DNA from 2 places in the Janthinobacterium lyxosi genome. Region 1 is predicted to be linked to the other one. Evidence: predicted binding sites of a transcription regulator. Region 1 holds the regulator's gene; the other holds the start of a gene.

What was found. The regulator sigma-54, encoded in region 1, starts transcription at its own class of promoters, with help from an activator protein. The targets are predictions, from matches to a motif close to TGGCANGNAANCTGCTTT.
Region 2: the regulator sigma-54 is predicted to act here: its motif matches at 2,280-2,297, upstream of glnA (type I glutamate--ammonia ligase).

What each region holds. Positions count from the first base shown of each region.
Region 1 is NZ_JBNYXM010000023.1:52,440-56,634, reverse strand. It holds gene lptA (lipopolysaccharide transport periplasmic protein LptA) at 1-199, shown strand, start outside; gene lptB (LPS export ABC transporter ATP-binding protein) at 199-954, shown strand; gene ACQ4WP_RS21475 (RNA polymerase factor sigma-54) at 959-2,440, shown strand; gene hpf (ribosome hibernation-promoting factor, HPF/YfiA family) at 2,510-2,869, shown strand; gene ACQ4WP_RS21465 (enoyl-CoA hydratase/isomerase family protein) at 3,126-4,195, shown strand, end outside.
Region 2 is NZ_JBNYXM010000047.1:8,491-12,685, forward strand. It holds gene glnL (nitrogen regulation protein NR(II)) at 1-91, opposite strand, end outside; gene ACQ4WP_RS27390 (DUF4124 domain-containing protein) at 99-581, opposite strand; gene glnA (type I glutamate--ammonia ligase) at 767-2,182, opposite strand; gene ACQ4WP_RS27400 (rhodanese-like domain-containing protein) at 2,567-3,028, shown strand; gene ACQ4WP_RS27405 (TAXI family TRAP transporter solute-binding subunit) at 3,105-4,195, opposite strand, start outside.

The DNA of each region.
Region 1 (4,195 bases):
GGAAGGCACAAAAGTGACTGACGTGGCCAATGGCGCCTTCATCTCGTATGACAGCCGCAAGGAAGAATTTGCGATGGAAAATTCGAATAGCGGCACCAGCACCCCGGATGGCGGCAGCGTGCGCATGGTGATCCAGCCGAAGCCCAAGGCACCGGCGGCGGAGAAAGCGCCGGCCACGCCCGCGCCAGGAAAGAAATAATGGACAATACACGTTGCGGCAGCACCCTGATCGTTCGCGGGCTGCAAAAAACCTATGGCAAGCGGCAAGTCGTGCATGATGTCTCGCTGCAAGTCGAATGCGGCGAAGTGGTCGGGCTATTGGGTCCGAACGGCGCCGGCAAGACCACCTCGTTCTACATGATCGTCGGCCTGGTGCCGTCCGACGGCGGCAGCATCGATATCAGCGGCGTGGACATTTCCCGCCTGCCGATCCACCGCCGCGCGCAGATGGGCCTGTCGTATCTGCCGCAGGAAGCGTCCGTGTTTCGCAAGCTGACGGTGGAAGACAATATCCGCGCCGTGCTGGAAATCCAGACCGTCGAAGGCCGTCCCCTGAAGAAGGCCGAGATCGAGGAGCGCCTGGATAAATTGCTGGCCGACTTGCAGATTGAAAAGTTGCGCGAGAACCAGGCGCTGTCCCTGTCGGGCGGCGAGCGCCGCCGCGTGGAGATCGCCCGCGCGCTGGCCACCGACCCGCGTTTCGTGCTGCTCGACGAGCCATTCGCCGGTGTCGACCCCATCGCCGTGATCGAGATCCAGCGCATCGTGCGCTTCTTGAAGGAGCGCAATATCGGTGTCCTGATCACCGATCATAATGTGCGCGAGACGCTGGGTATCTGCGACCGTGCCTACATCATCAACCAGGGCTCGGTGCTGGCGTCGGGACGCCCCGACGACATCATCGCGAACGAGTCGGTACGCCGGGTCTATCTGGGCGAACACTTCCGCATGTGAGCCAATGAAACAATCATTGCAGCTGCGCACTTCGCAGCACCTGGCACTGACGCCGCAGTTGCAGCAATCGATACGCCTGTTGCAATTGTCTACCCTGGAATTGCACCAGGAGCTAGAGCAATTGCTGACGGACAATCCCTTGCTCGAACGCCTCGACGATCCGCTCGACCGTTCGCTGCGCCTGCTGTCCGATGGCGCCTTGAGTTCCACGGCTGCGCCGGCCGAAGCACCGCCCCAGCCGCCAGGCCAGGAGGCGCCTGCAGCGCCGGCCGAAGCGGAAACCTTTGACGGAGAGGCCGCCGGCGACAGCCCGGCTGCAGCGGAGGGCGGCGACAGCGACTGGAGCGAGGCGAGCCGGGGCAAGGCGCCCGACGACGAAGATTCCCGCCCGCAACTCGAAGCCCATCACTGCACCCTGCGCGAACACTTGATGGAGCAGATGCGCGTGACGGTGCTCGAATTGCGCGACCGCGCGCTGGTCGAGCTGATCATCGACGCACTCGATGACAACGGCTACCTGGAAGAGTCGCTCGACGACATCCTGGCACGCCTGCCGCAAGAGCTGGAAATCGACGCCGACGAGATGCGCACGGCCTTGTCGCTGCTGCAAAGTTTCGATCCGCCCGGCGTGGGCGCGCGCAATGCGTCCGAATGCCTGGCGCTGCAAATCAAGCGTTTGCCGCACATCGCCATGGTGACGCGGCGCATGGCCCTCGTCATCGTGGAAAAGCACCTGGCCTGGTTTGCCCAGCGCGATTTCAACAAGCTGAAAAAAGCCCTCGATTGCGACGATGAGGACTTGCGCGAAGCGCAGACGGTGATTCGCCAGTGCAATCCGCATCCGGGTGCCGTCTTCGCCTCGGATGTGTCCGATTACGTGGTGCCCGACGTCGTCGTCAAGCGCGCGCGCAATGGCTGGCAAGTCACCCTGAACAACGACGTCATGCCGCGCCTGCGCGTGAACGCCATGTACGCCAACTTGCTCAAGCAGGGCAAGGGCGAGGGCGCCATGGGCGCACAGTTGCAGGAAGCCAAGTGGCTGATCAAGAATATGCGCCAGCGCTTTGACACGATCTTGCGCGTGGCGCAGGCGATAGTAGAAAGACAAAAGAACTTTTTCTCGCATGGGGCCGTTGCCATGCGCCCCCTTGTGCTCCGTGAAATAGCTGATACACTGGGTTTACACGAGAGTACTATCTCGCGGGTAACAACCCAAAAGTACATGCTGACCCCGCATGGCATGTTTGAGTTGAAATATTTCTTTGGTAGCCACGTCGCCACCGAAGCGGGGGGCGAAGCGTCATCGACGGCGATACGGGCATTGATCGTGCAACTGACAGGAGCAGAAGACCCTAAAAATCCTTTATCCGACAGTAAGATTGCGGACATGCTGGGGGAACAAGGCATGGTGATTGCGCGACGTACTGTTGCCAAATACCGGGAAGCGTTGAAAATTCCGCCAGTGAGCCTGCGTAAGTGTTTGTAAGTTTTTTTCGGTTCCTCTGCGGGCCGGATAGGATGGACCGCACGAACCCGATCATCTTTAGGAGTGTGTATGAATCTCACCATCAGCGGACATCATCTCGAAGTCACACCAGCCATCCGTGAATATGTACAAACGAAGCTGGAGCGCGTGAAACGTCATTTCGATCAAGTCATCGATATTGCCGTGATTCTGACCGTGGATAACCTCAAAGAGAAAGAAAAACGTCAAAAGGCCGAAGTCAACCTGCGTCTGAGTGGTAAAACTGTCTACGTGGAAAGCCTGGCGCAAGACTTGTATGCCGCGATCGATACCCTGATCGACAAGCTGGACAGGCAAGTGATGAAATACAAAACCAAAGTGCAAGGGCACGGTAAAGAGGCGATCAAGCATCTGCCAGACAACTCGGACGAAGAATTCGCCGCCGCCTAAGAACACCAAAAAACCTGCTGCGCGTCGCGATTTGCGGCCTCCGATGCTCACTGTGCATACGCACAGCTCCGCTTCTCAGCCACAACTCACATCCGCTCGCTACGGTTTTTCCACGTGTTCCACGGCCTGCGACTTTGAACCGGTTGTGATCAACTAGGGGCGCACCTTGCGCCCTTTTTTGCGCCCGAACCTGTCGAACGCAATGTTCCCTCGCAGGCGCTAGAATGTGGCCACTCTCACTTCTTTTCATTTTGCCATGAGCGACTTCGTCCAGACCTCCATCCGCAACCGTACGGGCCACATCGTTCTCGACCGCCCGAAAGCCTTGAATTCCCTGTCGCTGGAGATGGTGCGTGCCCTGAGCACGGCCCTGCTGGCCTGGCGCGCCGATCCGCAGGTGGACGCCGTGGTCATCCGCTCCAGCAGCGAGAAAGCCTTGTGCGCCGGTGGCGACATCCGCTTCTTTTACGATGCGGGCCTGGCCACGCCGCAAGGCGGCAGTGCCCAGCTGGAAGATTTCTTTACGGAAGAATACGCTTTAAATCATTTGATTCATTTCTATCCGAAACCGTATATTGCCGTGCTGGATGGCGTGGTGATGGGCGGCGGCATGGGCGTGGCGCAAGCCGGGCCTGGCAACCGCCTGCGCATCGTCACGGGCCGCACGCGCATGGCCATGCCGGAAGTCAATATTGGCTTGTTCCCGGACGTGGGCGGCAGTTATTTCCTTTCCCGCTTGGCGGGCCAACTGGGCCTGTACCTGGGATTGACAGGCTTGACGATCAACGCGGCCGATGCCCTGTACACGGGCCTGGCCGATGTGTACCTGCCCGAGGCGCAGATGGGGGCGCTGCTGGCCCTGTTCGAATCGACGCCGGGCGAGGCCTTGCCGGTGGCCATCAAGGCGCTGGCAGCACCGTTCCAGGCCGAGGCGGGGGCTTCTCCCCTGGCCACGGCGCGCGCGGCGCTGGACCGCCATTTCGGCGCCGGTTCGGTGGCCGCCATCATGGCGTCGCTGACGCAGGACGACAGCGCGTTCGCCGGCAAGGCCCTGGCGGCCATGCGCCTGCGTTCGCCGCTGATGATGTCGGTGACCCTGGAATTGCTGCAGCGGGGCGCCCGCCTGGGCGTGGCCGATTGCCTGCGCATGGAGCGCAGCGTGGTGCGCCATAACTTCGAACATGGCGAAGTGCTCGAAGGCGTGCGCGCGCTGGTGGTCGACAAGGACAATGCGCCGCGCTGGAACCCTGCCAGCCTGGACGAGGTCGACGCGGCCATGGTGGCGCGCTTCTTTGCCCCCGTCTGGCCGGCGCCAGCGCATCCGCT
Region 2 (4,195 bases), on a different contig from region 1:
GGCCGTCACCATCGAGCAGAATCACGGCCGAAGCCAGCAAATCAAGGCCGGCCAGGTGGGCGGGACGGCTGGAATGGTTGTCTATTGTCATGGTCTCGTCATCGGATATTGGCGATCTCGCGTTTCAGGGCCTCGACGTTCTGCTGTGTTCGGCCAATGTTGTCCTTCAGCTGCGCCACCCGTTCCTGATATTTCGCATAGTTACGCTCATTGCCCTGGCGCTCAGGTTGTCCGGCGTTAAATTCCAGGCGCTGGGCCGCCAGTTTCTGCTCTTCGCTGCGCAATTCGTCCTGCAAGATCTGACGCCGGTCCAGGTCGCGCGCCCGTTGCTCGGCGCCATCGACCTTGGGAAACGCGCCGGCGGCAGGCGCTGCCGTGGCGACCGCCTGCGTGGCTGGCCGGGCCGGTGCGCCGGCCAGCGGCGCCGTCTTGCGCGGCGGCTCCGTCATGGCGCCGGGCAAATCAAGCAGCTGGCAATGCTTGCCAGCACGCTTGTCCGTGTATGTCTTGTGTCCTTGTGCATCGGCGCACACATACAGCTGCGCGTGCGCCTGTGCTGCCGCGCCCAGCAATCCTGCCATCAGCGCCATTCTGTAATGCTTGGTCAATCTTCACTCCTGTCGGCACATGCCGCATCGTTCCTGGGCCGACTATACAACACCGCACTATCACTGCATTGGCGTACTGCATAAAAAAAACGCGGGCAAGACCGATCGCCTCACCCGCGTTTTTTATTCACTACCGGCAAGTTGCCGGCATGGTGCCATTACAGCGAGTAGTACATGTCGAACTCGGCAGGATGCGTGGTCATGCGCATGCGCTGCACGTCCTGCATTTTCAGTTCCAGGTACGCGTCGATCATGGAATCGCTGAACACGCCGCCACGAGTCAGGAACTCGCGGTCCTTGTCGAGCGCATCGAGTGCTTCTTCCAGCGAAGCGCACACGGTAGGGATCAGTGCGTCTTCTTCCGGCGGCAGATGGTACAGATCTTTCGAGGCAGCTTCGCCCGGATGGATCTTGTTGGTAACGCCGTCCAGGCCAGCCATCAGCAGTGCGGCGAAGCACAGGTACGGGTTCGCCAGTGGATCCGGGAAGCGCGCTTCCACGCGGCGGCCTTTTGGATTGGCCACGTGCGGGATACGGATCGAGGCGGAGCGGTTTTTCGCCGAGTACGCCAATTTCACTGGGGCTTCGTAGCCTGGCACCAGACGCTTGTACGAATTGGTGCCCGGGTTGGTGATCGCATTCAGTGCCTTGGCATGCTTGATGATACCGCCGATGTAGTACAGGGCGAAATCGGACAGGCCGGCATAGCCGTCGCCAGCGAACAGGTTTTTGCCATCTTTCCATACGGATTGATGCACGTGCATGCCCGAACCGTTGTCGCCAACGATAGGTTTCGGCATGAAGGTAGCGGTCTTGCCATAGCTGTGCGCCACGTTCCACACCACGTATTTCAGGTTTTGCGTCCAGTCGGCGCGCTCGACCAGGGTCGAGAAGCGGGTGCCGATTTCATTCTGGCCTGCGCCAGCGACTTCGTGATGATGTACCTCAACCGGGATGCCCAGCGATTCCAGAATCAGGCACATTTCCGAACGCATGTCCTGGAAGCTGTCCACTGGTGGCACCGGGAAGTAGCCGCCCTTGACGGTAGGACGGTGGCCGCTGTTGCCGCCTTCGATGTCCTTGCCGGTCGACCACGAACCTTCGTCCGAACCGATCTTGACGAAGCAGCCCGACATGTCGATCTTCCAGCGCACGCTGTCGAAGATGAAGAATTCCGGCTCAGGGCCGAAGTAGGCGGTGTCGCCCATGCCCGACGATTTCAGGTAGGCTTCGGCGCGTTTCGCGATCGAACGCGGGTCGCGGTCGTAGCCCTTGCCGTCCGACGGCTCGATCACGTCGCACTGCATGAACAGGGTCGTTTCTTCCATGAACGGGTCGATATTGGCCGTGTTTGGATCCGGCAACAAGATCATGTCGGACGCTTCAATGCCTTTCCAGCCAGCGATCGAAGAACCGTCAAAGGCGTGGCCCGATTCGAATTTGTCCATGTCGAAGTGCGACACGGGAACCGTCACGTGCTGCTCTTTACCACGGGTATCGGCAAAGCGGAAATCAACGAATTTGACTTCGTTTTCTTCTACCATCTTCAAGACTTCTGCGGCTGTCATTGCCATGCGTATCTCCTAAATGAATGTGGGGTGAGCCGACCTTAGTGCGTCTGGGCTGATGAAGCGAAGCAAACATTGCGTGCCACCAAAACTCATAGGGATCATAGCAGATTCCATGCCAGCTCCAGGAGCCCCCTGGTGCCGGCAGCAAAATTACTGCCATCCCAGTGAAAGTTTTCCTGCCCGCGATTTTCACGCGCGTTTGCGTCACATCAAGAATGCACTATGCAAGTGCAAAAAACGAATAACGCACCATTATCGTGCATTTTGTATGGATTCCTGAAAAATGCCTTGTTGTGGTGCATGCGCCGTGCACCGTGACTTCCCGTTTGCGGAGCGCGAACGGCGCACTATAATCGTTCACACCTTTCCACTTTCATCGAGGACGCCATGACTACCGCCGCCGACATCCTGACCACCGCCCGCAGCCGGGCCAATGAAGGTACGCCGTATGCCGGCGCTGTCACGCCGCAGGAAGCGTACGACCTGCTACAAGTCGATGCTGCCGCCAAACTCATCGATGTGCGCACGAATGCCGAGCGCGACTGGGTCGGCCGGGTCGACATCGCCGATACCCAGCATGGTGCGGTGCAGTGGGCCACCTACCCGGGCGGCGTGCCGAATCCCGACTTCCTCGCGCAACTGACTGCCCAGGCCGGCAAGGACGAGGTGCTGCTGTTCCTGTGCCGCTCCGGCGTGCGTTCGCGCCATGCCGCCAAGCTGGCCACCGAACACGGCTACATGAACTGCTTCGACATCCTCGAAGGCTTCGAAGGCGACAAGGATGCGGACGGCCACCGCAAGCAGATCGGCGGCTGGTGCAAGGCGGGCTTGCCGTGGCTGGGCGCCTGATTCACTGAACAGCGTTTGACCTTGCGGGCCGCCGCGCTGGTCGGGCGCAAGCTGTCGATCAACCTCGTTTAAGCGCTCAGGCCGGCTCGCCCACCTCGGCTACCGGATGCTCACCCATCAAGGTCAAGATGCGCTTGCGCACGAAGTTGATGTGGCTGCGCAAGCCGTACAAGCCATCGGCAAACGACAGGGGAATCGAGATCTGGTTGACCATTTCCTCGATCTGGTCCAGCCGTTGCAATTGCGCCGCATACACTTGCGCACGTTGCTCTTGCGGCACGTCTTCCAGCGCCTGCTCGACCGTGCGCAGCTGGCCATACCAGCGGTACACGCGCGAGCGGATGCGCCACACGTACAGGGGTGGCACCACGCGCGACAGGGGTAAAATCAGCGCGCCCAGAGCCACCACCAGCACCCACATGCGATCAAAGAAATTGGCTAGCCAGAAACTCATATAGCGCTGCAGCACGGGCGCGCCATCCTTGTAGAATTTCAGCGCTTCGGGCGCCACGGGAATTTCCGTATAGCGCGCGGATGGGAACTGCCCCTGCTGCTGGAACCAGCCCGTGCCGCCATGGATGCCGGCTGCCGCCTGCACGAACAGGTCGATCAGGGCAGGATGCAAGTCTTCGCGCGCGACTAAAGTGGCGGTCGGCGCGATCAGGTGGTAATCCTGCGCGGGAATGTTGCGCCCCAGGTCAACGATGCCACGCGGTAAGACGACGTGCGTGAGGAAAGGCAGGCGCCGCGTGTACGCTTCGGCTTGCGAAAAATCAAACAGCTTGATGCCTGGCGTTTGCAGCAGCATCTGGATCAGCGGCGCTTCCGGCGCCGAGCTGAACACGAGGCCATCGATGCGCCCTTCCAGCAACTCCACCGTAGCGGGCGTGTTTTGCAAGTCGCTCACCGTCAACTCATTCGCTTCGACACCATTCACGGACAGCAACTGTCTGAACAGGCTGGGCACGCCCGTGCCTTCCGGCCCCAGGTTGATCTTCATGCCCTTCAATTGCGTCAGTTCCGTCACCGCCTTGTCTTCGCGCAGGAACAGCCAGACGGGTTCCGTAAACAGGCTGCCCAAGGATATGAGGCCATGGCGCTCCGCATCGGCGTGTTCCGTCGAACCGCTTTGCACGAAAGCGATATCGGTCTTGCCGCTATTGAGGC